DNA from 3 places in the Kocuria flava genome. Region 2 is predicted to be linked to each of the others. Evidence: riboswitches for the same ligand, from Rfam matches in the RefSeq annotation. Region 2 holds a riboswitch; each other region holds the start of a gene.
The links. Region 2 has a riboswitch for cyclic di-AMP ahead of AS188_RS06640 (C40 family peptidase). Riboswitches for the same ligand answer to the same signal wherever they lie in the genome.

Region 1 (9,959 bases), 1.6 Mb from region 2:
GGATCGGGACCTTGATGCCCGAGGATCCGCCGGCGTACAACATTTTGATCTACTACGGGGTGTTCTTCCTCTTGGCCATTCCGTTCCTGCACCTGGGCCCAAAGGCGTTGTTCGCCTCCGCGGCGGTCTCCGGGGTTGTGGCTCCGCTGCTGATGCAGGGGCTGCGGAACTCCTTGCCCGAGTTCGTCTCCTACAACCCCACCTTCACGGACCTGCTGACCGAGCCGGGGGCCGTAGCCGCCCAGTTGCTGCTGACCGGCACCTATCCGGCCTTGCCGTACATGACTTACCTGCTGGTGGGACTGGGGCTGGGGCGGTTGAACCTGCGCAGGATCGAGGTCCAGGTCCGTGTGCTCGTGGTGGGGATCGGGCTGGTGATCTTCGCTCGGGTCGCCTCGTATGTCCTGCTCTACGCTTTCGGCGGCTACGAGCGGTTGCTGCACAGCGCCTCGATGAGCGAGCACGACCTGGAGGAGGCCTTGATCTGGGGACCGGACGTGCTGCCGACGACCACGGGGTGGTGGCTGGCGATCACCACCCCGCACACCAACACCCCACTGGCCATCGCGGCGAGTCTGGGAATGAGCCTGGCGGTGCTGGGGGTGTTCTTGCTGATCGGCCAGAAGATCGGGCCGTGGTTGCTGCCGTTGTCGGCGATGGGTGCGATGACCCTGACCCTGTACACGGCTCACTTGGTGGGGCTCTCCTTCGAGGTCCACTACGATCTGCCCTACCTGTGGTTCGTGATCAACCTGGCGGCGGCGGCATTGTTCGCGGTGGCCTGGCAGCGGGCGCTGGGGCAGGGTCCGCTGGAACGGGTGGTCAGCACCAGCGTGAAGGCCATCCGACGACTGATGCTGGCGGGATCCTCCGGAAGCCCCCGGGAGTAGACAGATGTGTTGACGGGGCAGTGCCCGCTACCGCAGACCATACGCGGTCGCGGGTACAGCCTGTTATCGATGGGAGCTTGCCAGTGGCCGCTGTGGGATCAGCCCGAGGCCGCGCGCCGGGGCAGACGGATCCGGAAGCTGGCCCCCCGCCCGGGTCCGGGACTGGTCGCCTCCAGTGTCCCGCCCTGGGCCTCGACGAGGGCCTTGCTGATGGCCAGCCCCAGTCCTGACCCGCCGCGCTGAGCTTCACGGCCCGTGTTGGCGCGGTAGAAACGCTCGAAGACGTGCGCCAGGCTGGCCGCAGGAATGCCTTCTCCGGTGTCGGTGACCGTGAAGGTGACTTCTGTCGGGCGGTGGTCGGTGTGCACCGTGATGGCACCTCCGGGTGGGGTGTGGCGCAGGGCGTTCTCCAGCAGGTTGCCCAGTACCTGTCCCATCCGTTCTCGATCCACCAGCACGGGTGCCACCGGGCTGCCGGTGCTGATGTTGGTCACCGAGACGTTCTTGTCGACCGCGGCCTGTTCGACGGCGTCGACGGCTTGGGCCGCCAACTGGTCGGGGTCCTGAAGGGTGAGCTGGAGATGGGTCATGCCCTCCTCCGCCTGGGTCAGCTGGCGGATGTCGCGGGCCAGCCGCTCCAACCGGGTGATCTGGGCGTGCAGAATGGCGGTGGTCCGTTCGTCCAGATCCACGACCCCGTCCTCGATGCCCTCCAGGTGGCCCTTGAGGCTGGTCAGGGGGGTGCGCATCTCATGGGCCAGATCGGCCAGCATCTGGCGCCGGGTGGTGTCCACGGCGTTGAGCTTGGCGGCCATGTCATTGAAGGAGGCGGCCAGGGAGTCGAACTCCGGGCCCAGCTTGGGGGAGGTGACGCGGACGCCGTAGTTGCCGGCGGCCACCTCGCCGGCGGCGGTGGTGAAGGAGGCCAGGGACTTCCCGATCGTGCGGTAGAGGTAGAAGCTGAGCAGCCCGGCGATGTAAAGAGCGGGGATCCCGCCGATGGCCAAGGCGGTGAGGCTCACCGAGCGGAAGGCATCTTCCAGGTGCATCAGCCCGGAGGCCTCATCGGCGTGGCCCGCCCGGATGAGCTCGTGGTAGAACATCGACGGGCCGACCATGACCGCGGTGATCACCACGATGACCAGACCGACCAGCAGCACGGCGGTCTGGGCCAGCATCAGCCGCACAGTCAGGGGGCTCCAGGGCTGAGGACGGTCCGAGACGGTGCTCATCGCCCGGTGCCCATCCGGTAGCCGATCCCGCGGATAGTGTGGATGAACCGCGGGTTGGAAGCCTCGTCGCCGAGCTTCTTGCGGATCCGCCCGATGTGCACATCCACCAGGTGGGCGTCCCCAGTCCAGTGGGTGTCCCAAACCATCTCCACCAGTTGCCGGCGAGACAGCACCCGCTGGGGACGGGCGGCCAGAGAAGCCAACAGGTCGAACTCGATCCGGGTCAACACCACCGGCTCCCCAGCCAGATGGACCTGCCGGGAGGACGCGTCCACCACCAGGTCCCCGATGACGAGGATCTGCCCGTGGGGCTCTGGCGCCTCGGTACGCGCCCGACGCAGCATGGCTTGCACGCGGGCCACGAGCTCGCGCGGGCTAAGACCTGGTCTCATAACTCTTCTACCTGACGCAGTCGGCGGAAGTTGATGAGCGTGACGGCGAGCAAGAGCAGCGGGAGCAGCGTGGCTGCAGTGCGGTCGTAACGGATCCCGAGACGCTTGAACCGCAGGACCCAGGAGATGGTGCGCTCCACGACCCAGCGGTGCCGGCCCAGGTGGGTCTTGGCCTCGATTCCGCGCCGGGCGATCCGGACCTTGATGCCTCGCCGGTGCAGGTAGCGGCGGCACCTCGGGTAGTCGTAGCCCTTGTCCGCGTGCAGCTTCTCCGGCCGGCGGCGGGGCCGCCCCGGACGCCTTCGCCGGCCACGCACACTCGGGTTGGTCTCCAGCAACGGCTCGAAGAGTTTGCTGTCGTGGACGTTTGCGGCTGAGGCCAGCACATGCAGGGGCAGCCCGGCCGCGTCGGTGAGCAGGTGGTACTTCGTCCCCGGTTTCCCGCGGTCGGTGGGGTTCGGGCCGGTCAGCTCGCCCCCCTTTTGGCACGTACGGACACCGCGTCGATACTGGCCCGCGACCAGTCGAGGATCTCCTGCTCGGAGAGCTCCTCGAGCACTGCCCGGTGCAGCTTCTCCCACACCCCGGCCCCCTGCCACTGCCTGAGCCGGCGCCAGGCGGTGTGCCCGGACCCGCAGCCCAGGGCCGGGGGCAGGTCCCGCCAACGGCACCCGGTGTGCAGCACGAACAGGATCCCCTCCAGTGCCGCCCGGTCCTCGATCCGGGGTCGCCCCCCGGGCCCTCGAGGTGGTGGCTGGGGTGGGATCAGCGGGGCGATCAGCTCCCACAGACGGTCATCGACCATCCACGACTGCGTCCTCGTCGTCATGCAGGCACTGTGGACCGTTCCCAGGCAGGTGGGCAACGACCGATCAGGTTTTGAGACCAGGTCTAATACTACAGTCGCACTTGTGAGGCATGGCCGTGCGCTCTGTAGTGGTGTTCTTTGGCGCGATGCTGGTGTTTGCGGCGCCAGCGGGAACGGTTCAGGACGATCTGTGGTTCTGGTGGTGCGGCCCAGATCAGCAGGACGAGCAGGTGCCGGATTTCGGGCAGGCTCAAGGCGATGAGCTGGCTGTCTCCGCCGGGGTGGCCCCCCTTTTTGCCGCTGCCCGGGCGCGGGTGACGGTGAGGAAAACGTGGGCGAGCATCGCCAAGGTGATGTGGCGGTACCACCCGGTGTACTGGCGCACCTGGTACTGGTCGAGTCCGGTTTGGCCCTTGGCGGTCTGGAAGGTCTCCTCGATGGCCCACCGGGTTCCGGCGATCCGGGCCAGTTCGGCCAGGCTCACCCTGGGCGGGGCGAAGCACAGGTAGTAGGCGAGCTCGGTGGGATCCGTGAGAGACCGGCGGGCCAGCAGCCAGTACTCACCGACCGGGTCGAGCATCCCGTTGACCCGCACCCGGGCCCATCCGTAGCGGCGGGGCCCTTTGGCGCCGTCCCCGGCCGCGCGCACCCGCCAAGTCTGGGCCGGCAAGGACGCGATCAGCTCCCTGGCCCGCACCTGGTGGAAGGCCAGGGGCCCGGCCTTCGGCCACACGGCCTGGCTGGCCGGCACGCCCAGCACGTAGTGCAGCCCGGTCTCCTCCACGGCCCGGCGGAAGGCCCAGGCCTGGCCGTAGACGGTATCGGCGGTCACCCATGCGGCCGGTACATGGGCGGCCACCGCCCGTTCCAGCATGGTCGCGGCCAGTTCCGGCTTCGTGGCGAAGCCCCGTTCCTCCGGGATGCCCGCGGCAGCGCAACGGTCGGAGTCCTCGGTCCAGGCCCTGGGCAGATACAACTCCCGGTCCAGGAACGTCCGCCCGGACTGGGTGGCGTAGGTGAGGAACACCCCGACCTGGCAGTTCTCCGTCCGCCCTGCCGTGCCCGAGTACTGCCGGGCGACCCCGGCCGAGCGGGTTCCTTTCTTGAGGAACCCTGTTTCGTCCACCACCAGCACCCCGTCCGAGTCCCCGAGATAGGACACCACGTAGGCGCGCAGGTCATCGCGCAGCGCGTCCGGGTCCCAGTCCGTGGTCGAGAGCAACCGCTGCATCGCATCCGGGGTGGCGTGGCCGGCCTGCTCCGAGATCGTCCACGAGTTCTTCCGCTCCGCACCTGAGAGCAACCCCTGCAGGTAGGCCATCGCGTTGGCCCGCGGCTCCGCCCTCGCGAACCGCCCACCGATCAGCTCCGCGACTTCCTCCAGACCCTCGGCCCACTGCCGAACCTCGGCCACCGCCACGTCCTCGCTCATCACACCATGATGAGCCGGGCCACAACCCCTTCACAAGCGCGACTGTAGTACTAAACGGTTTAGTGACGTAGTCATCAGCACCCACCGACAGACCCACGATCTTGTCCACCTCGTCGTCACGAGCGGTGAGCATCAGCACATGGCAGTTCGAGAAGGTCCGCACCTGACGGCACACCTCAATCCCATCCATTCCGGGTAGACCGAGGTCGAGCACCAGCACATCCGGGCTGAAATCCCGCACCGCTGCCACCGCTTCCAGACCGCCATGGCGCACGGCGACCTCCAGCCCGGCCTTGCGCAGATAACCCTCGATCAGCTGTGTGAGGTCGGCTTCGTCGTCGACCACCAGGATCCGGCCAGGGAGAGGTGCAGACATTCGGGTTCCTTCATCGTCGGATGGGACATTCTGCTGGATACAGCGAACCGTCCCGGTGCGGCAAGGACAATTGACCGTGGTACCGCCGCCCACGACGACGCCCGTCAACGCAACCACGGCCGCACGGGCCTGCTGTGCGATCTATAGTTTCCACCTTGAGCTTGTCCTGGGAGCCGTTCTGCGCTGGTCGCCGCCGCTGGCCTGCCCCAGCACGAAATCTGCACGCTCAAGGCCATCACCGCAGCCACCCACGATGTGTCGTCCACTGAAATGCTGAAAAAGCGGGTGCGCGGTCCCCGTCTGGTCGAACAGGTTCCACGCACCCGGAGTGTGTGCTCGCGTGGGTTCAGCGCACGCGAATATAGACCGGTCCGGAGCCGACGTTGACGCTGTCCAAGACGGTGGACCCACCGTTCCAGCCACCGTGGACGGCCTTGCCGCCGCCGACGTAGACGCCGATGTGCGGAGTGCCCATGCCGCCGTCGGCGTAGTAGACGAGGTCACCGGGCTGGGCCTGGCCCGCGGTGACCGGGGCACCCAGCTTGAAGTAGTCAGCCGGCCAGCCGCGGAAGTTGATGCCGGCGGCACGCAGGGCGTTGGTCACCAGGGCGGTGCAGTCCTGGCCCACGCCGAGCTGGCCCCTCGCCGCGGAGGCGATGGTCGCGCCCTGGCCCGAAGCCGACACCTGGGGCGTGATTCTTTCTGCGGTCTTCGAAGCCACCTTCGGGGCGGCCTGGGCAACAGGCTGAGCCTTGGCAGCCACAACCTGCGCCGGGTCATCGGGCTTCGGGGTGGGGGCCTCGATCTGCGGGGAGGGCTTCGGGGCGGCCTGGGCCACGGGTGCGGCCCGGGGGTGGCCACGGCCTGCGCCGGGGCAGCGGGCTTTGGGGCCTCGATATCCGGGACGGGTGCGGCCACCGGGGCCGGGATGGTGGGAGCGGCGATGGCGGCCGGGGCCTTCTGCTCGGCCCGGGGCTGCGCCTTCTTCTCGGCCTTGGTCACGTGGGCGACCGGCTCGAGGGAGACGGCCGGGGCCGCCGACGGGGACGCGGCGGCGAGGGCCGTCAGCGGGGCGTCGGCGGTGCCGTCCTGGGCCGGGGCCGCCTGCACGGACACGGTGGTGGCCAGGGCCAGGCCGGAGAAGGCGGCGACGGCGGCCACGGTGCGGGCCTTGCCGGTGAAGAAGGAGCCGATGCCGTTCGAGGAGGTCAGGTCACGAGCCATGAGAGGTTCAGGAGCGTTCTGCTGGGTTGAGCAAATCCACCGGAACATCGCGGAGGGCAGTACAAGCCGCAGCCCGCGGAAACCCCGGCTGGACCGGTAGCTGCCAGGACGACCTATCCGGGATCTGGAAGACCGCCCGCGACGACCGAGGCCGTCGCGGGCGGCGGGTGCGGATCAACGGAAGGTGACGTAGCCGACCACGGGCATCGCGTTCACGTCGTGGATGAAGGTGCCCTGGGTGGGGTTGAGAGCGGAGATCATCTTCCCGCCACCGAGGTAGATGCCGATGTGACCGCCACCGTTCTGGACGACGAGGTCGCCGGGCTGCGGGTTGGTAGTCGGGGTGCCGGCCGCCCACTGCTCCTGGCTGGTGCGCGGCAGGTCGATACCGTTTTGCGCGTAGACCCACTTGGTGAAACCGGAGCAGTCCCAGGCACCGAACGTAGTGCCACCCCAGACGTAGGCCCCGCCGAGGCCCTTCATGGCCGTGCCGACGAGGCCACCGGCCGACGAGAGCGACTGGGTGGAAACCGACTGCGTGGACAGCCCCGCGGTGGACGCGCTCTGCTGCGCGGCCGGAGCCTGCTCGGCCGTGGTCGCGGCGGCGTCCGGAGCGGCAGCCGGGGCGGCGGGGGCCTCGTAGGTGTACGAGGTGTAGTTCGCCAGCGAGGCGGGGGCGGGGGCCGAGGACACGGCGCCGGAGGCCGCGGGGACCTCTGCGTAGGCCTGGGCGGGGGCCACGGAGCCCAGGATCGCGGCGCCGGCGGCGGCGGCGATGGTGGTGTTGCGCACGGCGTGCGAGGTGGTCTCGGCACGGTGGCGGGCAGAGCTGTGCTTGAAGAAAGCCATGAGCGTGTGTTCCTCCCTTTGCCTACGAGGTGAGCTGTCGGATGCGGGTGGGAGACACCCGGCCGCGGAGCGCACGCGCTCCGAACGACTTAACCCCTAGGTCCCGGTGGACGGGACCGCATGTGGTTCCCCCGCTTCTGCCAAGCGATTTCTGTGTTTGGGACCCCGGGCACCGGCAGAATTCGGCGATGTGCACGGGGATGCCGACCGGATCGGCGATCGGCACGCAGATGACAGTAGCGAAGAGATAACGAAAACGTCACATTCCGATTACGGGTTCATTCCGGCTCTTGAGGCCGTTCGACGAAGAGCGCCAGGACGGAAGAGACGCAGGGCTGAGAGGATCCTCCAGGGGTCCCCGCGCGCTCCGCAGCGGACCCCGAAACCACGGACTGACCCGCCTTGACCTGCGGTTCTCCCCGGGAATCCGCGGCTGAAGCTGTGGCCCTCCACCAGGAGGAAGGAGGAGGCCACCGGCGCGCAGCCCACGCTGACATCCGAGTACCTCAAGGAAAAGCTCGGGAAACCTCCAGTTCGCCATGAGGTACTTCGGTGCTTCACCGCCGGACGAGACGATATTTCTTCATTCAATCTTCATAATCCCGGGGAATCCGTCGCGTATCGGAACACTGATACGAATGCTGACCACCTCAGCCTGCGGCGCATCTTCATGGAATCTTCACGATTGAGGGCTTCATCCGGTCGGGTCCGCAGTCTACTGTCGATTCCATGGCGGGCTGGCTCCGGTCGGTTCGTCTCCCATCGGACCGACGAAGGAGCACGCCATGACCCACCACGTGAGCGCGATGCTGGAGGCCTACCCGAAGGATCTGGGTGGGGTGGACCAGGGCAAATTGGCGGCTTGTATCGAAGCCTGCTTCGAGTGCGCCCAGACCTGTACCGCCTGTGCCGATGCGTGCCTGTCCGAGGACATGGTCGCGGAGCTGACCAAGTGCATCCGCACCAACCTGGACTGCGCGGATTTGTGCGAGGCCACCGGGCGGGTGCTCTCCCGGCACACCGGCTACGACGCCAACATCACCCTGGATGCGATCCGGGCTTGCCAGATGGCCTGCAAGGCCTGCGCCGATGAGTGCGAACGCCACGCGGACATGCACGAGCACTGCCGGATCTGCGCCGAGGCCTGCCGGCGCTGCGAGGCCGCCTGTGCTGAGCTGGTCGCTGCCCTGGGCTGAGCCCGACCGCGCTGACCCATCACTCGGGCGGCGGGGGTAGTGAGAAGGCCCGTGGCCGGTGGGATCGGGGCCGCGGGCGAGTCTGCCCCTGTGGGCTACAGGCCGCCGCCATGACGCACCCGCCGCCCGGGTGATGCTGGGCTGACTGAGCCCGTGGAAATGTTCTTCAACGGGACCGAGCCTCTTCTGAAGGCCGATGCTGACCTACGGACGCCCTTGGTGGGCCTTCGTCGGTGAAAGAGGAATTTGATCCGCTGACCGGGCACCTCTGGAGGCGGGGTTCACTCTTCCCCCCGTATCTCATTAGCACAGCCCCGCCCGCGCGGATCGTTCCCACCCAGGCGGCGGGGTGATCACCGAGCCGGCACCTCAGGGTCGAGCTCCCTCGTCGTGGAAGCGAGACATCGTCATGTATTGCACCCCATTCCGTGGCCGCCGCACGGCTGCCGCCACTATCGTCGCCGCCACCGCCTTGCTGGGCGGGGCGACCGCCCCGGCCTCTGCCCACTGGGAGGCCACCCCGGTCTCTGCCCATACCCAGACCGAGACTCTCCAGCCCGAGCCCACCTCCCCGACGGCCTATGAGTTCGGCGAGACCCTGGCCGGCCTCGAAGGCGAGGAGCTGGAGATCACCTTCCTGGCCGAGATCATCGGCCACCACCAGGGCGCCATCGAGATGGCCCAACTGGAGCTGGAGCGCGGCACCAGCCCCGACATCCGCACGCATGCGGAGAACATCATCGCCGACCAGCAGCACCAGATCGAGCAGTTCACCCGGTGGCTGGATCAGTGGTACGGACTGACCCCGGACGAAGCCAAGGCCCAGGCCCCGGAGGAGGCCCGCCAGGAGATGGCGACCATGGAGGAGGAGATGCAGATGATGCACGAGGAATTGCTGGCGGTGGAAGCCGGTGAGGGCTTCGACGTCGCCTTCGTGCAGAAGATGATCCCGCACCACTCCAGCGGGATCATCGAGTTCCTCGAGCCCCAGGCCCGGGCACCGCACGCAGAATTGCGGGTGGCCTCCACCGCCGGGATCACCACCCAGCAGGCTCAGGTCGCCGACTTCCGTACCTGGCTCGCCGGCCAGGATGGAAACGTCTGACCCTCGGACGCCGGGGGCGCACAGGGCTGAGAAGTCATGGCGGTGAATGCCCGGTTGCTCGCTCATGTGCTGTTCCTGCGAGCCATCTGGCGGCAGAGGGACCGGTGGGACGCGGCACGGATCGTGTCCCACCGGTCGCACGCCCTGGCCCGGGTGCGAGCTGAAACCTATGCCCGATCTGCGTTCTATCGTCGTCATCACGCCGGTCTCCTACACGCTCCGTTGGAGGCCTTGCCCCCAGTCACCAAGAGCGATCTGATGGAGCACTTCGATGAGGCGGTCACCGTCCCCGGATTGCAGCGCACCGACCTCGAAGCGCACCTGACCCCCCTGGCCGGCGGTGACGGCAACCCGGGGGGTGCCCTGGCGGGGACGGTGGTGGGCTACGGCCACGGCCGGGACCACCGGCACCCCCGGAGTGTTCGTGTGGGACCGCACCGAGTGGGCCACGGTGC
Region 2 (9,959 bases):
CTCGGTGATGGACACCGGGGTGTCGAACTTGGCCTGCGCCGCCTTGCCGTCCCGCCGCCCGGGCTCCCCCGTGCCGGCGAACTCGTAGAGCACGTCGGTGTACGGGTCCCACCGGAACAGCCGGTGCAGCGTGGGCACCGCGACGATCACGGCCGAGAGCTTGTGCGACCACACCATGTCCGCCATGGGTTCGCCGCCGAGGACGGAGCAGTCCACGCTCCGCCGGACCGTCTCGTGGTCCTTCTCGAACAGCGTGAGCACGTTGCCCTCGGTCAGCCGCATCAGCAGGCCGTCCGGGAGTCCGATGGACAGTTCCATGACGGGCACCTCCGTGTCGTCCTCGGCGGGACCCGGCCGCCCTCGGCCGGACCGCCCCGGCCGGTGCGCCGACCGTACCGGGTGGCCCCAGCCTACCCCCGGGCCGGCCTGCACGGCCCGAGCCCACAGGCCCGGTCCGGGCCGGGCCGCCGTCCGGGGACGGGACGGGGCGCACCGCCCGGCCGGACCGGGGACCGCGGCGGGAACGGGACCGATAATGGCCGCATGGGACTGACGAGAGCGCAGAAGGCCAGGAAGCACGGGGACTCGGCGGGCCGGGCCCCCGGCGGTGGGCGGGAGCGGGCGAGGGAGCAGGCCCCCGCGCGCCCGGCCCCGCCCCGGTCCAGCCCCGGCCTGGTGGTGGGTGCGACCATGGCCGTGGCCGCGGCGCTGTGGCTGTGGGTCCACGCCTGGATCCTGCCGGGGTTCGCGGCGGCCGCGGCCGGCGGCACGCCCCTGGCCGAGTGGACCCTGGGCGGGTTCGACCAGGAGCACGCCCGGGCCCTGGCCGCGTCCCTGGGCGAGGAGGGCCGCGCCGCCTACGAGGGCATCCACCGCAGCTCCGGGCTGCTCGCCCCGCTGTTCGTGGGCCTCGCGTGGCTGCTGTTCGTGGCCCTCAACACGGCCTCCCGTGCCCGGCGCTGGACCCGGTCGGCGGTCGTGCTGGCCTTCGCGGGCGTCTCCCTGGCCGGCAACTCGGCGATCGACGCCGCGCTCGCGGACCCCGGGGACGGCGCCGCGGTGACCACGGCCTCCCTGCTCGTGCTCGCACGGTGGGTGCTGCTCGTGCTGCTGCTCGCCGTGACGGCCCTGACCGCCGCCGAGGGGCTGCGCCGCCGCGCGGCGGCCCGCGCCGCGGGCGGGGACCACGCCGGGGACGGGGCTCTGTCCCGTCCCCGGGGCCAGGAGCCGGGACCCCGGACCGGCCGCTGAGCGCGCGGGCCGCCGAGCGCACGGACCGCACCCGACCCGGGCGGTGCCCGGGCGCACGGACGCCCCGGACCGTGGCGGTCCGGGGCGTCCGTGCGCGGTGGTGCCCTCGATTGGATTCGAACCAACGACACCGGCTTTAGGAGAGCCGTGCTCTATCCCCTGAGCTACGAGGGCGACCCGATCAGTCTAGGGTCTCGCCCCGGGGCCCGCGAACCGCCGCCACTAGGATCGGTCGCATGCCCGTCTACATCGACCCGCCGCTGTGGCCCGCCCACGGCACCCGGTTCTCGCACCTGGTCTCGGACACCTCCTACGACGAGCTGCACGCGTTCGCCTCCCGCCTGGGCGTGCCGGGGCGCGCCTTCGACCGGGACCACTACGACGTGCGGGCGGGCCTCTACGACGACGCCGTCGCGGCCGGGGCCGTTCCCGTCACCGGCCGGGAGCTGACGCGGGTGCTGCTGCGCAGCGGGCTGCGGGTGCCGGCCCGCTCCCGGCCGGAGAAGCTGGAGCGCACGCTGCGCCGCCGCTGGGACGCCCGCTTCCCCGGGCACGCGGACCTCGGCGCCGAGCTGCTGGCGCGCTGGGGCGAGCCGCACCGGCGCTACCACGGCCCCGCCCACCTGCTCGCGGTGCTCGAGGCCCTCGAGCGGCTCGTCCCGGAGGCCTCGCCCCTGCCCACCCCCTGGACGGAGGACGCCCTCGTGCTGGCGGCCTGGTTCCACGACGCCGTCCACCGCGGGCGGGCCGGGGCGGACGAGCGCGAGTCCGCGGAGCTGGCCCGGGCGCGCCTGACGGCCGCGGGCTTCCCCGACGCGGTGGTGGCCGAGGCCCGGCGGCTGGTCCTGCTGACGGAGGGGCACCGGGCGCAGCCCGGGGACACGGCGGGGGCCCTGCTGCTCGACGCCGACCTGGCGGTGCTCGGCGGCAGCCCGCAGGAGTACGCGGCCTACGCGGCGGCGGTGCGCGAGGAGTACGCCCACGTGCCGGCGGCGGACTTCGCCGCGGGCCGGCTGCGGGTGCTGGAGGGCCTGCTCGCCGGCGGGCCGCTGTACCGCACCGCGGCGGCGCGACGGCGCTGGGCCGCCGCGGCGGCCCGCAACCTGGCCGCCGAGACCGCCCGGCTGCGCGACGTCCCGGAGCCGGTGCCCGGGGGCGGGGTTCCCGAGGGGTCCGCGGTGCTCGTGATCACCGCGGTGTGCTTCCTCGACGACGACGGCGCCCTGCTGACGGTGCGCAAGCGCGGCACGGACCGCTTCATGCTGGTGGGCGGCAAGCTCGAGCCCGGCGAGACCCCGGTGCAGGCGGCGGTGCGCGAGGCCCACGAGGAGGTCGGCCTGCGGGTGCGCCCGGAGGAGCTGGTGCCGCTGGGCGAGTTCGAGGCCCCGGCGGCCAACGAGGCCGCGACGTGGGTGCGCTGCACCGTCTTCACGGCGGCCCTGGCGCAGCGCCCGCGCCCGCTCGCGGAGATCGCGGAGCTGCGGCGGCTGCCGCTCGGGGCGGCGCTGCCGGAGGACCTGGCGCCGCTGCTGGCGGAGCACGTGGTGCCGGCGCTGCGCCGGCGTGCCGCGCCGGGCGGTGCCGCGCCCGCCCACGGCTGAGCACCGGGCGGCGCGCGACCGCACCGGGTCAGCTGCGCGGACGGTGCTCCGGGGACGCCGCCCGGTCCTGGGCGCCGCGGCCGTGGCGCGCCCGGTGCAGGAGGATCCCGGCGACGAGGCCGAGGACGATACCCACGCCGCCGAGCACGGAGACCCACATGGCGGCGTGGCCCACGAACGCGGCCACGACCAGCCCGGCCACGACCCCGGGCACGGCGCCGGCCATCATCCCCCACGCCATGTAGGCGTACTCGCGGTCGAGGCTGGTGCGGGCGCTGCGCTGGTAGTCGGTGGGCATGGTCCCATTCTACGGGGCTCCCGCCGGCCGCCTCCCGGGATGCCGGCCCGTGCGGGCCCGGCCGGCGGCCGCGCGGGGACGGCACGCTCCCCCGCTGCGGACGAAGCCGGGCAGCGGCCGCAACGACGACGTGCGCGGCCCCGGCCCTCTCGGCCGGGACCGCGCACGTCGTGCTCGCGGGGGTGAACCGGGTCAGCGCACCCGGACGAACACGGGACCGGAGCCGACGTTGACGCTGTCGATGACGGTCGTCCCGCCGTTCCAGCCGCCGTGCACGGCCTTGCCGCCGCCGATGTAGACCGCGATGTGGGCCGCGCCCATGCCGCCGTCGGCGTAGTAGACGAGGTCGCCCGGCTGGGCCTGGCCGGCGGAGACCTGGGTGCCGAGGCTCAGGTAGGAGGCCGGCCAGCCGTGGTGGTTGATCCCGGCGGCGCGCAGGGCGTTGGTGACCAGGGCGGTGCAGTCCTGGCCGACGCCGAGCTGGCCGCGGGCGGCGGAGGCGATGGTCGCGCCCTTGCCGGAGGAGCTCGACTGGGTGGTCACGGTGCGCTCGGCGGCGGGCGCCGGGGCGGCCTGGCGGACGGGCTCGGCCGCCGGCTTCGGGGCGGGGGCGGCCACCGGCTGCGGGGCGGGCGCCGGCTTCGGGGCGGGCGCCGGCTTCGGGGCGGGCGCCGGCTTCGGGGCGGGGGCGGCCACCGGCTGCGGGGCGGGGGTCGGCTTCGGGGCGGCCACGGGCACGGCGACCGGTGCCGGAGCCGCGGCGATCGCCGGGGCCGCGGGCTGCGCAGCGGGCGCCTGGGGCTCCGCCTTCTTCGTTTCGGCCTTCTCGGTCTTCTTCGGCTCGGCCTTCTTCGCGGTCCTCTCCTCGGTCACGTGGGCGACCGGCTCGAGCGAGACCGTGGTGCCCGGCGCGGGGGTCGCGGCGGCGACGGCGGAGAGCGGGGCCTCGGCGCCGGAGTCCTGGGCGGGGGCGGCCTGCACGGAGACCGTCGTGGCCAGGGCCAGACCGGAGAACGCGGCGGCGGCGGCCACGGTGCGGGCCTTGCCGGAGAAGAAGGAGGTGGTGTCGGGGGCGGAGTGCGCGGAGCGGGACATGATCGGTGCGGGAGCTTTCTGCCGGGGGTGGGCCCGCACCGGCCGGGCGCACGGCAGGGCACCCCGCGGATGCGGCGCGGGGTGCTGCGGCGTGGCGCGGGCGGCGGTCCGGGATCGCGGAGGCCGCCCGTGGCGGGCGAGCGGAGGGGGTGTCCGGGAGAGCGGACGGGGTGGACCGGAGGAGGGGCACGGTCCGGGGTCCGCCGGGGCGGACGGGCGCCGTCCGGGACGGTCAGGACCGTCCCGGGCGGCGGGCCGGGTCAGCCGACGCGGTAGTACCCGTCGACCGGCATGGCGTTGACGGAGTGGATCTGGGTGCCCTGCGTCGGGTTGAGGGCGGAGATCATCTTGCCGCCGCCGATGTAGATGCCGACGTGGGCGCCGCCGTTCTGGGAGACCAGGTCACCGGGCTGCGGGGAGGCGACCGGGGTGGAGGCGGCGAACTGCGACCAGGTGGTGCGGGGCAGGTCGACGCCCTGCTGGGCGAAGACCCACTGGGTGAAGCCGGAGCAGTCCCAGGCGCCGAAGGCGGTGCCGCCGTAGACGTAGCCGGAGCCGAGGCCCTGCATCGCGGTGCCCACGATGCCGCCGGAGGAGGCGGTGGAGGCGATCTCGACGGTGTCGTTCGACTGCACGGCCAGGCCTGCGGACGGCGCGGCGGGGGCCGGGGCGGGAGCCGGGGTCGCGGCAGGGGCCTCGTAGATGTAGGAGGTCTGCGCGGCCAGCGACGAGGAGGCCGGGGTGGCGTAGACGGCACCGGCGCCGCTCGAGGCGGCGGGCACCTCGGCGTAGGCCTGGGCCGGGGCCACGGAGCCCAGGACGGCCGCGCCGGCGGCGGCGGCGATGGTGGTGTTGCGCACGGCGTGCGACGCGGTGGCGGCACGGTGGCGGGCAGAGTTCTGCTTGAAGAAAGCCATGGGTGTGTGTTCCTCCCTTTGCCTACGAGGTGAGCTGTCGGGTTCGGGTGGGAGACACCCGGTCGCGGGGCGCGGACGCCCCTGCGGCTTAACCCCAAGGACCCGGACGGACCGGGACCGGAAAGTGGTTCCCCCGCTTCTGCCAAGCAGTTTCTGTGTTTCGGACCCCGGGCACCGGCAGAATTCGGCGATGTGCTCCGTGGGGCGCCGATCCGACCAGTGATCGGCACGCGTTGAACAGTACATGACCTATTACGGAAGTGTCACGTTTTGATCACGACGGATCACGGATTGGCAACCTCGGGCGTCCGGATCGGGGCGTTCCGTGCCGCCGGAGCGTCTCGGCCGGCTGGACGTCCGTCCGGTGCAGTGCGGCTCCGCGGCCCGGAATCCCGGGCCCGACCTGCGGCTGCGCGCTGCCGGTGGCACCCCGGACGTGATCCGGACGATGGTCGCTTGTGAAAGTCCACACACCGTGCCGTCGGAGCCCTCCCGGGCCCCGGTCGAGGACCTGCCGGCCGGGGCGCGGACGGGGCCGCCGGCCGGGCGGGGCGGACGGCGGGGCCGGGCCGCTCAGGCGGTGACGCGGATGGCCTGGGCGGTGCGGGGGTCCAGCTCGGCGGCGCGGCCGGTGGCCGGCACCTCGACGAGGACGCGGCCGGACTCCTCGCGGACCGTCACGCGCGCCCCGGTGAGCAGGCCCGTGTCGCTGAGCAGCCGCAGCAGCTCGGCGTCCGCCTGCACGACCTCCGGCAGCAGCGCCACCGTGTGCAGGGCCCCGGGGTCCTGGCGGGCGGCGTCGAGCAGCGTCCGCTCGGGCCCGGGGGCCGGGGCGTCCTCGATCCCCAGCCCCGCGAGCCCGGGGATCGGCGTGCCGTAGGGGGAGAACCGCGGACCCTCGAGCAGGTCCACGATGCGGCGCTCGACCTGCTCGCTCATCACGTGCTCCCACCGGCAGGCCTCGTCGTGCACCTGTGCCAGGTCGAGGCCGATGACGTCGGCCAGCAGCCGCTCGGCGAGCCGGTGCTTGCGCATCACCTGCACGGCGCGCTCGCGGCCGGGGCCGGTGAGCATGAGGGAGCGGTCGGGGGAGACCGTGAGCAGGCCGTCGCGCTCCATCCGGGCGACCGTCTGGGAGACCGTGGGGCCGGAGTGGCCGAGGCGCTCCACGATGCGCGCGCGCATCGGGCGGATCCCCTCCTCCTCGAGCTCGAGGACGGTCCGCAGGTACATCTCGGTCGTGTCGATCAGGTCGCTCATGGGGTGGTTGTCCTTCCGCCGGCCGGCCGCACCGGGGATCCTGCCCGGGCCGGTTGTCCAGCACGAGCTTAGTCTCCGCGGCCGCGGCTCCCGTCCCGTCCCGGCCCCGGTGGCCCTCGCCCGGGGCCCGGGGCGTGACGGGTGGGGCAGAATGGTCCGGTGACCCCGGCCCGCCGGCCCTCCCGCCGGCCGGAGCCGGCACGCCGTCCCCGCCGCACGCACCCGAGGGAGTCCTCCTTGCCCGCCACCGTCACGATCCCCCAGCACCTGCTCCCGGCCGACGGGCGGTTCGGGGCCGGTCCCTCGAAGGTCCGCCCCGAGCAGGTCGAGGCCGTCCGGCGGGCCGGCGAGCGCCTGCTGGGCACCTCGCACCGCCAGGCCCCCGTGCGGGCGCTGGTCGGGTCCGTGCGGGAGGGACTGGCGCAGTTCCTGCGCCTGCCGGAGGGCTACGAGGTGCTCCTGGGTCTGGGCGGGGCGACCGCGTTCTGGGACGCGGCCGCGTTCGGGCTCGTGGAGCGCAGGGCCCAGCACCTGGTGTTCGGGGAGTTCGGGGCGAAGTTCGCCCAGGCCACCGGCCGGGCGCCGTTCCTGGCGGGCTCGACCGTCCTGGAGGCGGCCCCGGGCACCCGCTCCCGGCCCCGCGCCGAGGAGGGCGTGGACGTCCACGCGTGGCCGCAGAACGAGACCTCCACGGGCGTGGCCGCCCCGGTGGTGCGCCCCGAGGGGGCGGCCGATGACGCCCTGGTGCTCGTGGACGCGACCTCGGCCGCGGGCGGCACGGCCGTGGACCTGGCCGAGACGGACGTCTACTACTTCTCCCCGCAGAAGAACCTCGGTTCCGACGGCGGGCTGTGGCTGGGGACCTTCTCCCCCGCCGCGGTCGAGCGGATCGAGCGGATCGACGCCTCGGACCGGTGGATCCCGGACTTCCTGCGCCTGGGCACGGCCCTGGAGAACTCGCGCAAGGACCAGACCTACAACACCCCGGCCCTGGCGACCCTGGTGATGCTCGACGAGCAGCTGCGCTGGCTCAACGACCGCGGGGGGATGGACTGGGCGGCGGCGCGCACCGCGGAGTCCTCCGGCCGGGTCTACGCCTGGGCGGAGGACTCGGCCTTCGCGACGCCGTTCGTGGCGCACCCGGAGGAGCGCTCCACGGTCGTGACGACCGTGGACCTCGACGCGTCCGTGGACGCCGCGGCCGTGGCCGCCGTGCTGCGCGCCCACGGGGTGGTCGACGTCGACCCCTACCGCAAGCTCGGGCGCAACCAGCTGCGGATCGCGACGTTCGTGGCGATCGAGCCGGACGACGTCTCGGCGCTGCTGGCGTGCGTCGACCACGTGGTCGGGCAGCTCGGCGCCGGTTCCTAGGCCGGCGCGCCCGGCCCGGCGCCCGTACGGCCGGACCGCAGCCGGAGCAGGAAGAGCAGGCCCACGGCCGCGCCGCCGGCCCCGGCCGCCACGGCCGCGCCCATCCCCCAGCGCGGGCCCAGGGCGTCGGTCAGCCACCCGACCAGCGGGGCCCCGAGCGGGGTGCCGCCCATGAAGATCGCCATGTAGAGGCTCATCACGCGCCCGCGCATCACCGGCGAGGTGGTCGACTGCACGTAGGCGTTGGCGGTGGTCATGACCGTCAGCGACGCCAGCCCGCACGGCACCAGCCACAGTGCGAACAGGGGCAGGGTCGGGGCCGTCGCAGCACCCAGGCAGGCGAGCCCGAAGGCCGCGCTGCCGCCGAAGACGTAGCGCAGCCGCGCCCGCCGGCGCCGCGCCGACAGGAGCGCCCCCGCGACCGTCCCGAGCGCCAGCACCGAGTTGAGCGCCCCGAACACCTCGGAGCCGCGGCCGAACTCCGGTCCGGCCATGGCCGCGAGGAAGACGGCGAAGTTCATCCCGAAGGTGCCGAGGAGGAAGATCGCCACGAGCACGGCCACGATGTCGGGGCGCCCGGCCACATAGGCCAGGCCCTCCCGGATCTGGCCCCGGCCCCGGCCGCTGCGGGGCATGGGGCGCAGCTCGTCGACGCGGATGACCAGGATCGCGGCGAGCATCGCCCCGAAGGTCACGGTGTTGAGCAGGAACACCCAGCCGGTGCCCACGGCGGCCACGAGCACGCCGGCCACGGCCGGGCCGACCAGCCGCGCCGAGTTGAACGACGTCGAGTTCAGCGCGACCGCGTTGGAGAGGTGCTCGTCGTCGACCAGCTCGGAGACGAAGGTCTGCCGGACGGGGGCGTCGACGGTCGTCGCGACGCCGAGGGCGAGGGCGAAGACGTAGACGATCTCGAGGGTCACCGCGCCCGAGAGCACGAGCACCCCGAGGGCGGCCGCGAGCGCGGCCATGGCCGTCTGCGTGCACAGCAGCAGCCGACGGCGGTCGAGCCGGTCGGCGAGCACGCCGGCCCACGGGGCCAGGAGCAGCTGCGGGAGGAACTGCAGGGCTGTGACCACGCCGATGGCCGAGGCGTCGTGGTCGGTCAGCCCGTCGAAGACGAGCCAGGACTGGGCGGTGCGCTGCATCCACGTGCCGATGTTGGACACGAGGGCGCCGAGGAACCACGTCCGGTAGTTGCGGAAGCGGAAGGAGCGGAAGACCCCGCCCGCCGGCTCGCGGGCGGGTCCGCCGGCGGGGGCCGGCTCGGTCAGGACGGCTCGCCGGCGGGCGGGTGCGCGTCCGCGCCGGCGGTGCCCTGCGGGGCGGGCGGCGGCCCGGCGTCGGGCTCGTCCGTGGCCGAGGCGGCGGCGGTCTCCGCCGCGGGGTCGGCGGCCGGGCCCGCCGGGGGCTCCGCCGTGGCGTCGTCGAGCTCGTCCCCGGCGTCGTCCTCCTGCGCCGCCCGCGCCTTCTCCTCGGGGCTGACCCGCTCGGACCAGGGGACCCACTCGGGGGCCAGGAGCGCGTCCCGGCCCGGGAGCAGGCCGAGCTCGCAGACCGTCACCGTGCGGCTGCGCGGGGCGCGGGCGAGGGTCGCGTACCAGTTCCAGCCGCGGTAGCCCGGCAGGGTGCACTCGAACAGGTGCGTCACGAGGCGGTCCTCCTCGACGCGCACGCCGTGACCCTCACCGACCTGGTCGTCGTCGGCGATCCCCGCCACGGCCTCGCGGGCGGTCGTGCGCGCCTCGACGAGCAGCGGGTCCGGGCGCGGGGCCCGGCGGCGCCGGGGCGGCCGGGCCGCCGGGGCCTCCGCGGTCGCGAGGGCGTCCGCGGTCGCCGGGGCCTCCGCGGTCCCGGGGGCGTCCGCGGTCCCGGGGGCACCGGAGCGGTCGGGGTCGCTCGTGCCGGCTGCGCCCTCCGCCGCGGAGGCGCCCTCCGGCACGGGGGCCCCGTCCCCGGCGGCGGGCTGGACGGCCGCCGGCGCACCGGTCTCCGGGGCCTCCGGGGCGGCGGGCTCGGCGGCCGCCGGCGCACCGGTCTCCGGGGCCGCCGGCGCACCGGTCTCCGGGGCCGCCGGCGCACCGGTCTCCGGGGCCTCCGGGGCGGCGGGCTCGGCGGCCGCCGGCGCACCGGCCCGCGGGGCCTCCGGGGTCTCCGGAAGCCCCG
Region 3 (9,959 bases), 680 kb from region 2:
CCGTCGGAGGAGACCGCGGCCGGCGGGGAGGAGGGGGAGACGCTCAGCGTGATGACCTCCTTCTACCCGCTGCAGTACGTGACCGAGCGCGTGGGCGGCGAGCAGGTCCGGGTGGAGTCGATGACCCCGCCCGGGGCCGAGCCCCACGACCTCGAGCTGTCCCCGGCGGCCGTCGACCGGGTGCGCACCGCCGACGCAGTGGTCTACCTCGCCGGCTTCCAGCCTGCCGTCGACGACGCCGTGGCCCAGGCCGCCCCCGAGCACGCGCTCGACGCCGCCCACGCCGGCATCGAGGGCGAGGCGGCCCACTCCGCCCAGGAGCACGCCGCCGCGGAGGAGGGCCACGGCGCCGAGGCCCACGCGGGCGAGGCGTCCGGGGCCGAGGAGGGCCACGCCGAGGAGGGCGGGGCCGACGACGGTCACGGCCACGGCGCCCAGGACCCGCACTTCTGGCTGGACCCGCAGCGGCTGGCGGCCGTCGCCGTCGAGGTCGCCCACGAGCTCGGCGAGGCCGACCCGGACAACGCCGCGCTCTACGAGCGCAACGCCGAGGAGCTGACCGGTGAGCTCGAGGCCCTGGACCAGGAGTTCGCCTCCGGCCTGGAGACCTGCGAGCGGCGCACCGTCGTCGTCGCCCACGAGGCCTACGGGTACCTCACGGACAAGTACGACCTCGAGCAGGTCTCCGTCGCCGGGCTCGAGCCCGACACCGAGCCCTCCCCGGCGCGCCTGGCCGAGATCGGCAAGGTCGTCGAGGAGGAGGGCGTGACCACGGTCTTCGCCGAGTCCGAGGTGGACACCGGCGTCGCCGAGACCCTCGCCGCCGAGCACGGCGTGGAGACCGCCGTCCTCGACCCCGTCGAGACCCAGGCGGACGAGAGCGCCGACTACCAGCAGGTGATGCGCGCCAACCTCGAAGCCCTGCGCGCCGCACTGGGCTGCTGAGCCCGTGCCCGAGGAGAATCGGGGCATGGTGCTGCGCATTGACGACCTGGACGTGACCCTCGGGTCGAACCCCGTGCTGCGCGGGATCGGCCTGGCCGTGGCCGCGGGCGAGGTCGTGGCCGTGCTCGGGCCCAACGGCTCCGGCAAGTCCACCCTGGTGAAGACCGTCACCGGGCTCGTGGCCCCCGACCGCGGCCGGGTGCGCGTCTTCGGCGCGGATCTCGCCGGCCCGCACCGGCAGGTGCCCTGGCAGCGCCTGGGCTACGTGCCCCAGCGCACCGGGGCGACGACGGGGGTGCCGGCCACCGCCCTCGAGGTCGTGGCCTCGGGGCTGCTGCACCGGCGCTCCCTGCGCCCGGGCCGCGGCGCCCGGCGCCGCTGCCTCGACGCGCTCGCCGAGGTCGGGCTCGCCGACCGCGCCGGCGACAGCGTGCAGGTGCTCTCCGGCGGCCAGCAGCAGCGGGTGCTCATCGCCCGGGCCCTCGTGCGCGAGCCCGACCTGCTCGTGCTCGACGAGCCCCTGTCCGGGATGGACCGGGCCTCCATGGAGGCCCTCGCCGGCACGCTCGGGCGGCTGCGCGAGCGCGGGGCCACCGTGCTGGTGGTCCTGCACGACCTCGGCCCGCTCGAGCGGCTGATCACGCGCACCGTGGTCCTCGAGGGCGGCCGGGTGGTCCACGACGGCCCGGTGGCCCCCGGCCCGGAGGAGCACCCCGAGGCCCACCCCCACCCCGAGACCCCCGGTCGCCCGCCGACCGCCCCCGACCTGGAGAGGAACTGGTGACCCCGGTGCTCGAGACGCTGAGCGCGATGCTCGCCAGCCCGCTGATGCAGCGGGGCCTGATCGCCGCGGTGCTCGTGGGCCTCGCGGCCCCCGTGATGGGCACCTACCTGGTCCAGCGGCGGATGGCGCTGCTGGGCGACGGCATCGGCCACATGGCCCTGACCGGCGTGGCCATGGGCTGGCTCACCGGTGCCGCGGCCGGGCTGGGGGACAAGGACGCCCTGGCCGTGCCCGGGGCGATCGTGGCCTCCGTGGGCGGGGCCCTGCTGCTCGAGGCCGTGCGCCGGCGCGGTCGGACGAGCGGGGACGTGGCCCTGGCCCTGCTGTTCTACGGCGGGATCGCCGGCGGCGTGCTGCTGATCGGGATCGCCGGCGGCACCTCGGCCAGCCTCACCGGCTACCTCTTCGGCTCGATCTCCACGGTGACCACCGCGGACGTGTGGCTCACCGCCGGACTGGCCGCCCTCATCCTCGGCGTGGGCATCGGCCTGCGCCCGGCCCTGTTCGCCCTGTGCCACGACGAGGAGTTCGCCCGCGCCTCCGGGGTGCCGGTCCAGGCGCTGAACCTGCTCGTGGCCGTGGTCGCGGCCCTGACCGTCTCGGTGTCCATGCGGGTGGTCGGGGTGCTGCTGGTCTCGGCGATCATGATCGTGCCGGTGGCCACCGCGCAGCTGCTGACCCGCTCCTTCGCCACCACCATGGCCGTGGCGATGGGCCTGGGCGCCGCGGTGTGCGTGGCCGGGCTCGCGATCACCTACGTCCAGCCCCTGTCCCCGGGGGCGACCATCGTGGTGCTGGCCATCGGCGCCTACACCGTGGCCGCGGTGGCCGCACCCGTGCTGCTGCGGCTGCGGGACGGGCGCGCCCGGCGGACCGCGGCGGCCTGAGCCGCGCCGCCGCCGGCACCCGCGGAGGTGGCGCCGGGGCGCTCGCGGGCGCCGGCCGCGTCCTGCGCCCACGCCCCGCAGCTCCTCACCCCGCCCCGGACCGCCCCGGACGGGGCGGTGGGCCCCCGCCGGACATGACAGTCCTGTGAAGAATCCCGCCGGCTCCCGCCCGTGGTGAACGGCACATCCTGATTCCCGCCTGGTGCCGTCCTCCCCGGCCGCCGGGTGCGGGAACCGCTCCGCCGGCACCCGTCCGGGGCGCGCCCTCGGACGGGCGGGCCCCGTCCGCCGGCGCGACGCCCCTGGTCAGCCCGGTCCCGGAGGCGCCGAGGCTCGCCGGGGGTCGGTGCGGAGGGGCCCGCCTCCGGCTGCCCGGGCGGGGGCCGAGCCGGGAGCAGGAGCTGGGCGCCGGGCGGGAGGCGCCGCACAGGAGCCTGGGAACGGCCCCGGCGATGCCGTTATCGAAATGTGACATGCAGGCTCCGGGCTGGCTACGGTCACCGACGTGCCGAGGACAGATCCGCCCGGCACCCCCGGGCACGACGCCGAGTTCTGCCGGTGTCCGGGGTCCACCAGACCGTTTCGGCAGAAGCGGGGGAACCACTTCTCGGTCCCGGTCCGCCCGGGACCTCGGGGTGAAGCTCGCCCGGACGTGCGCGTCCGGGCGGCCGGGTGACTCCCACCCGAACCCGACAGCTCACCCCGCAGGCGCAGGGAGGAACACCAGCATGACCTTCTTCAGCAGCAGCTCCGCCCGCCACCGCGCGAGCGCCTCGTCCCGTCTCGTGCGCGGCACCGTGCTCACGGCCGCCGCCGGCGCGGCGGTGCTCGGCTCCGTGGCCCCGGCCCAGGCCTACGCCGAGATCCCGGTCGCCCCCGAGAGCTCGTCCACCGCGCCCGCCGCGGCGACGGCGTCCCTCACCGCGGCGAGCACGGCCGCCCCCGCGCCGCTGGACGCGCCCACGGCCGCCCCGGCCGAGGAGCCCGCCGGCACGGACCTCGCCCCCCAGTCGGAGGGCGTCGTCGAGATCGCCTCCACCGCGTCCTCCGGCGGCATCGTCGGCACCGCGATGCAGCAGGAGGGCAGCGGCTACGTCTACGGCGGCACCGAGCCCGGCGCCTGGGACTGCTCCGGCTTCACCCAGTGGGTCTACGAGCAGCAGGGCATCGACCTGCCCCGCACCAGCCAGCAGCAGTGGGCGGCCGGGACCCCGACCTCCGACCCGCAGCCCGGCGACCTCGTCGTCCAGAACGGCGGCGCCCACATCGGGATCTACCTCGGCGGCGGCAAGATGATCTCCGCGCTGAACCCGTCCCAGGGCACCGTCGTCCACTCCGTGGACGCCATGCCGGTCGACGCCTACGTCAGCTTCCGCTGACACCCGGCGCGGGCACGGGCCCCGCCGAGGACGACGCCGGGGCGCCGTGCCGGTCCGCCGACCGCGCCGGCGCCCCGGCCCCTCCCACCGGAGGAGCGGTAGCCTGCGGTACGAGTCGTGGAGGAACCCCGCCGCGCCCGGACGAGCACCGGAGGAAGCACCCCATGAGCCTGAGGATGGCCCTGACCGCCCGGGCGGTCGCCGCCCGCGCCCGCCGCACGCCGCGGCGGGAGCTCGCCGCGCTGCACGGCCGGCCCTGCCCGCCGCCCGCCCGCGTCCCGCGGGACCTGCGGCGCAGCCACGCGGTGGAGCGCACCGAGGTCGCCGGGCGGCCCGTGCTGCGGCTGACCCCGCGCGCCGGGGCGGACGGGACCCACCTGGTCTACCTGCACGGCGGGGCGTTCGTGAACCCGCTGCTGCCCGCGCACTGGTGGATCGTGCGCGAGCTCGTGCGGGGCACCGGCACCACCGTCACCGTCCCGCTGTACCGGCTGGCCCCCGAGGGCGATGCCGACGAGGGCTACGACTTCCTCACCGCCGCCTGGGCCGGCCTGACCGAGGACCCGGGGGTGCGGCGGATCGTGGTGGCCGGCGACTCCGCCGGCGGCAACCTCGCGATCGGCCTGGCCATGGCCCTGCGCGACGCCGGCCGGCGCGGCCCGGACCACGTCGTCGCCTTCTCCCCGGCCCTGGACCTCACCGCCTCCCACCCGGCCGTGCGCGAGCTGGACCCGCACGACCCGATGCTGGCCGTCGACGAGGTCCAGCCCCTGTGCGCCGCCTGGGCCGGGGACCGGGCGCTGACCGACCCCGTGGTCAGCCCGCTCTACGGGCGGGTCGAGGACCTGCCGCCGGTGCACGTGGTGCAGGGCGGGCTCGACATCCTCACCGCCGACGCCCTCGAGTTCGCCCGCCGGCTGGCCGCCGCGGGCAACCCGGGCCGGCTGATCTACGAGCCCGGCGCCTTCCACGTCTACGTCGGCGCGTGGTGGACCCCCGAGGCCCGGCGGGCGCTCGCGCACGTGCGCTTCCTGCTCACCGGCCCCGGGACCGTGCGATAGGGTCCGGGCATGTCGCAGATCCGTGAGGCCCGCCCCCAGGACGTCCCCGCCGTCCTGGCGATGGTGCGGGAGCTGGCCGAGTACGAGCGGGAGCCCGATGCCGTGCGCATGAGCGAGGAGCAGCTGGCCGAGGCCCTGTTCGGGACGCACCCGGCGGTCTTCGCCCACGTCGTGGACGACGGCGAGCGCCTGCTCGGCTTCGCCCTGTGGTTCCGCACCTTCTCCACCTGGGAGGGCGTGCACGGGATCCACCTCGAGGACCTCTACGTCCGCCCCGAGGCCCGCGGTGCCGGCCACGGCAAGGAGCTGCTGCGCACCCTCGCCCGGCACGCGGTCGACCGGGGCTGGGCCCGCGTGGAGTGGAGCGTGCTGAACTGGAACGAGCCGTCCATCGGCTTCTACCGCAGCCTCGGGGCCCTGCCCCAGGACGAGTGGTCCGTCTTCCGCCTCACCGGGGACGCCCTGCGGGAGGTCGGGGCCGCGCGGGAGCACGAGCCCCGTTCGGCGTGAGGCCCGGACCGGCGGGTCCCCGGGGAGCGACGAGGAGGACGACGACGGTGGTCGGCACCGTGCTGGCGCTGCGGCTGCGCGCCGGGCTCTACGCCTTCCGGGAGAGCCTGTTCCTGCTGCCGGCGCTGATCGTGGTCGCGGGCGCGGTGGCGGCCGAGGCCGCCTGGGCGCTCGACCGCGCGGCTCCGGAGCTGCTGCCCGTCTCGCTGCGGATGTCCACCAACGCCGCGATCTGGCTGCTCAGCGTCGTGGCCGGGGCGACGATCACCACCGCCGGGGTCGTGTTCTCCCTGACCGTGGTCAGCCTGCAGCTGGCCTCCAGCCAGTTCTCGCCCCGGGTGATGCGCTCCTTCGTCCGCGACCGGCTCAGCCAGGCCGTGGTGGGCCTGCTCGTGGCCACGTTCGTCTACTGCGTGCTCGTGCTGCGCCACCTCAACGGTGAGCCCGCCGAGCCCGCGCCGGGGCTCTCCCTGGCGCTCGCGGTGGTGCTCACCGTGGCCACGGTGCTGCTGATCATCGCCCACCTGGACCACCTCGCCCGCCGGCTGCAGGTGGGGGAGGTCGTGCGCTCCATCGCGGGGGAGGGGCGCGACGTCGTCGACGCCGTCCTGGCCCGCGGTGCGGCGGAGGAGCCCCTGCGCGGGCGGGTCGAGCTGCCCGGAGGCGGGTGCCGGGTGGTGCGGGCCCCGCACGACGGCTGGGTCACCCAGGCGGGCAGCGCCGACATCCTGGCGGCCGTCCCCCCGGGCACCGTGGTGCGCCTGGAGACCCGCACCGGCGCCTACATCCATGAGGGCGAGGCCCTGGCGACCTTGTGGCCGGTCCCGGACCGGCCCGGGCCCGTGGACCGGCGCCTGGGAGCGGTCGTGCGGGTGAGCGCGACCCGCACGATGCAGGAGGACGTCGACTTCGCCGTGCGCCAGCTCGTGGACATCGGCCTGCGGGCCCTCAGCTCCGCGGTCAACGACCCGACCACGGCGGTCGAGTCCGTGCTGCGGCTGGGCAGCCTGCTGCGCCGGCTGATCGCCTGCGACCTCCCGCCGGAGGCCGTGGGCGGGCCCGCCGGGAGGGTGCTGCTGCGCCCGTGGGAGCTCAGCCACGAGGAGTACCTCGGGCACGCCTTCGACCAGCTGCGCCACGCCGCACCGGCCCAGCCGCAGGTCGCGGCCGCCCTGCTGCGCACCCTGCGGATGCTCGCCGTCCACGCGGAGGACGTCGGGCGCCCCGGGCTGGTGGCCCCGCTGCGCCGGCAGGCCGCCCTGCTGCTCGAGGCCGCCGAGGCGGAGCCCGCCCTGCACCCCGCCGACTGGCGGTGGCTGCGGGCCGTGGCCGACGCCGCGACCGACCCGGCCGACCACGGCCCCCGCCTCGTGGACGGGGCCGTGCCCGCGGAATAGCGCGCACCCGCTCCGCGTTGCCCTTTCATTGACATGTCAATGAAGGAGTCGCCGTGCTGGACGTCGTCGTTCTCGGGGCCGGGCAGGCCGGGCTGTCCGCCGCCCACCACCTGCTGCGCCGGGGCCTGGAGCCCGAGCGGGAGTTCGTGGTGCTCGACGCCAACCCCGGTCCCGGGGGCGCATGGCGGCACCGGTGGCCCTCGCTGACCTTCGGCGGCGCCCACGCGATCCACGACCTGCCCGGGATGCCGCTGGGGGAGCCGGACCCCGCCGAGCCGGCCTCGGCCGTGGTCGCCCGCTACTACGGCGACTACGAGCGCCGCTTCGGTCTGCCCGTCCACCGCCCCGTGGCCGTGCGGCGGGTCGGGTCCACGACCGGCGACGACGCCGGGCCGCTGCGCGTGACGGCCGAGGACGGCGCGTGGGAGACCCGGCTGCTGATCAACGGGACCGGCACGTGGGACCGCCCGTACTGGCCCCACTACCCCGGGCGCGAGCTCTTCCGCGGCCGGCAGCTGCACACCCACGACTTCCGCGGCGCCGAGCAGTTCCGCGGGCAGCACGTGGTCGTGGTCGGGGCCGGGACCTCGGCCGTGCAGTTCCTGCTCCAGCTCGAGCGGGCCGGGGCCACGACCACCTGGTCCACCCGTCGCCCCCCGCAGTTCACCGACCGGACCTTCGACGCCGCGTGGGGCCGCGACGTCGAGCACCGCGTCGCCGAGCGCACCCGGGCCGGGCTGCCCCCGCTCAGTGTCGTGGCGACGACCGGTCTGCCCCTGACCCCGGAGTACCGCGCCGGCATCGAGGCCGGGGTGCTCGTCTCCGCCGGTCCGCTGCAGGCCCTCGTCCCGGACGGGGTGGTCCTGGCCGGCGGCCGGCACGTGCGCGCCGACGCGGTGCTGTGGGCCACCGGCTTCCGCGCCTCCCTGGACCACCTCGCCCCGCTGCGGCTGCGCGAGCCCGGCGGCGGGATCCGCACCGACGGCGTGCGGGTGCTCCGGGACCGGCGGGTGCTGCTCGTCGGCTACGGCGCCTCCGCCTCGACGCTGGGGGCGACCCGCGCCGGACGGGCCGCCGCCCGCGAGGCCGTGCGCCTGCTGGCCGGGTCCTCAGCGGTCGTCGGCCGATGACCGCACGGTCACCCCGCGCATCGCGATCCGGTGGAAGAGCCCGCCGAGCGCCGCGCCGATCACCCACGCGAAGCCGCTGAGTCCCGCCAGCTGCGGCAGCCACACGGCGAGCACCGAGAACACGGCGGCCAGGGCGAAGGCGAGCACGGCCCGCCGGTTCCAGCCGTCCGTGAACCAGTAGGTGCCGCGCGGGTCGGCCGAGTACAGGTCCTGCAGGTTCAGCCGCTGCTTCCGCACGAGGTAGTAGTCGGCCACGATGATGCCGTACAGCGGGGCGAGCACCGCCCCGAGGGTGTCGACGAAGCGGGGCAGGCCGATCGTCGAGATCACGGCCACCCACAGCGCGCCGATGACGAAGCCCGCGACCGCGGTGATCGTCCCGGCCGTGCGGAAGGAGATCCGCGACGGGCTGATGTTGGACAGCGAGTAGGACGGCGGGATGAAGTTCGCGACCACGTTGATCCCCAGCGTCGCCACCAGGAACGTCACCGCGGCCAGCACGGTCAGCGCCACGTTGTCCACGAGGGCCACGATCTCGGCGGGATTGGTCAGCGGCTCCCCCCCCCGGCCGTCCTGGTAGAGCAGGTAGGCCCCGGCGGTGATGAACACGGACAGGAACGTGAACAGGGCCAGGCTCACCGGCAGGCCGGTGAGGTTGCCGAGGCGCATGGCCCGCTCCGTGTGCACGTTGCGGGCGAAGTCCCCGAAGTTGATGACGACTGCGGCGAAGTAGGCGATCATCGTGCCCGTCACCCCGGCGAACGCCGAGACCGCCGCCCACCCGGTGACCTCGGAGCGGGAGAAGACCGAGCTCACCGCCCGGGGCAGCTCGGGGCCCAGCTGCACCCAGATGGCCGCCAGCAGCGCGATCATCACGAGGTAGACGGCCGGGCCCACGATGTTGAGGAAGCCGGCGATCCGGTCGATCCCGCCCAGGAACAGGGCGACCTGCAGCACCGAGGCCAGCACATAGGAGACCCACGAGACCCGGTCCATGCCGAGGAACAGCGCCCCGCCGGGGGAGCCCAGCAGTGCGTCGAGTGCGAGGGCGATCGCGGTGGAGGCGAAGTAGGTCTGCGCGCCGTACCAGAAGATGGCGACGACGGCGCGCACGATCGCCGGGAACTGTGCCCCGCGCACGCCCATCGAGGCGCGGGCGAGCACCGGGTAGGGGAAGCCGTACTTCACGCTGGGGCGGCCGCTGAGGTCCACGAGGACCTTGATGACGAACCCGGCCAGCAGGATCGCGGCGAAGACCCACCAGCCGCTGATGCCCGCGGTGATGAACAGGCTGGCCGCGAGCGTGTAGCCGGCGAGGCTCTGGATGTCGTTGGACCAGACGTTGAAGATCGCGAACCAGCCCCACGTCCGTCGCGAGGCGGGCAGCGGGGCGAGGTCCGCGTTGAACAGGCTCGGATCGGCCGAGCGCACCGCCAGGTCGGCGTCGTCCAGGTCGTTGTGCTGAGCGGGCATGATCGTCGCTTCCCCGCGCCGCGTGCGGCACGTGCGCCGTGGCGGGGCGCCGCCCCGCGCGTCGATGTGATGCAGGACACCACGATGACGGCAACCGCGGGAGGAAGGGGGAATGCCGGCGACGTGTCGTGACGACCTCTGTGCTCCGCCCGGAGGCCGGCCGCGGCGGCCCGCCCGCGGACAGGGGCGGGCCCCCGGTGCCGGGTGGCGCCGGGGGCCCGGGCGGCGCGTGCCGCCGTTCCGTGCGGGGACGGGGTCAGGCGATCAGCCGGCCGTCCTCGACCGTGAACTGCACGGTGCCCGTGCCGGTGACGCCCGAGGCGTCGGTCGCGGTCACCGCAGCCGTGTACTGCCCGTCGGCCAGCCCGGGGGTCGCCGTGCCGGCGGGGTCGA

Region 1: linked by a shared signal. The riboswitch ahead of AS188_RS15205 (C40 family peptidase) and the one ahead of AS188_RS06640 (C40 family peptidase) in region 2 are both predicted to bind cyclic di-AMP.
Region 3: linked by a shared signal. The riboswitch ahead of AS188_RS03635 (C40 family peptidase) and the one ahead of AS188_RS06640 (C40 family peptidase) in region 2 are both predicted to bind cyclic di-AMP.

Annotation. Positions count from the first base shown of each region.
Region 1 is NZ_CP013254.1:3,410,585-3,420,543, reverse strand. Features, by position in the region: gene AS188_RS15245 (heparan-alpha-glucosaminide N-acetyltransferase domain-containing protein) at 1-890, shown strand, start outside; gene AS188_RS15240 (sensor histidine kinase) at 989-2,122, opposite strand; gene AS188_RS15235 (winged helix-turn-helix domain-containing protein) at 2,119-2,466, opposite strand; one part of gene AS188_RS16675 (IS5 family transposase) at 2,511-2,998, opposite strand; one part of gene AS188_RS16675 (IS5 family transposase) at 2,998-3,319, opposite strand; gene AS188_RS15220 (IS701 family transposase) at 3,573-4,754, opposite strand; partial or broken gene AS188_RS16670 (response regulator) at 4,804-5,130, opposite strand; gene AS188_RS15215 (C40 family peptidase) at 5,477-5,815, opposite strand; gene AS188_RS15205 (C40 family peptidase) at 6,529-7,203, opposite strand; cyclic di-AMP (ydaO/yuaA leader) riboswitch at 7,211-7,369, opposite strand; gene AS188_RS15200 (four-helix bundle copper-binding protein) at 7,989-8,399, shown strand; gene AS188_RS15195 (DUF305 domain-containing protein) at 8,809-9,504, shown strand; gene AS188_RS17595 (hypothetical protein) at 9,923-9,959, shown strand, end outside.
Region 2 is NZ_CP013254.1:1,466,367-1,476,325, reverse strand. Features, by position in the region: gene AS188_RS06670 (NHL repeat-containing protein) at 1-318, opposite strand, end outside; gene AS188_RS06665 (hypothetical protein) at 544-1,251, shown strand; tRNA gene AS188_RS06660 (tRNA-Arg) at 1,350-1,425, opposite strand; partial or broken gene AS188_RS17210 (DUF4031 domain-containing protein) at 1,488-2,372, shown strand; gene AS188_RS17205 (NUDIX hydrolase) at 2,397-2,852, shown strand; gene AS188_RS06650 (hypothetical protein) at 2,881-3,150, opposite strand; gene AS188_RS06645 (C40 family peptidase) at 3,343-4,245, opposite strand; gene AS188_RS06640 (C40 family peptidase) at 4,506-5,162, opposite strand; cyclic di-AMP (ydaO/yuaA leader) riboswitch at 5,170-5,321, opposite strand; gene AS188_RS06635 (metal-dependent transcriptional regulator) at 5,736-6,422, opposite strand; gene serC (phosphoserine transaminase) at 6,660-7,793, shown strand; gene AS188_RS06625 (MFS transporter) at 7,790-8,962, opposite strand; gene AS188_RS17410 (DUF3027 domain-containing protein) at 9,064-9,959, opposite strand, start outside.
Region 3 is NZ_CP013254.1:784,693-794,651, forward strand. Features, by position in the region: gene AS188_RS03620 (metal ABC transporter substrate-binding protein) at 1-945, shown strand, start outside; gene AS188_RS03625 (metal ABC transporter ATP-binding protein) at 971-1,729, shown strand; gene AS188_RS03630 (metal ABC transporter permease) at 1,756-2,616, shown strand; cyclic di-AMP (ydaO/yuaA leader) riboswitch at 3,184-3,339, shown strand; gene AS188_RS03635 (C40 family peptidase) at 3,345-3,995, shown strand; gene AS188_RS03640 (alpha/beta hydrolase) at 4,160-5,056, shown strand; gene AS188_RS03645 (GNAT family N-acetyltransferase) at 5,066-5,566, shown strand; gene AS188_RS03650 (DUF2254 domain-containing protein) at 5,614-6,963, shown strand; gene AS188_RS03655 (NAD(P)-binding domain-containing protein) at 7,017-8,093, shown strand; gene AS188_RS03660 (NCS1 family nucleobase:cation symporter-1) at 8,073-9,566, opposite strand; gene AS188_RS03665 (Ig-like domain-containing protein) at 9,823-9,959, opposite strand, start outside.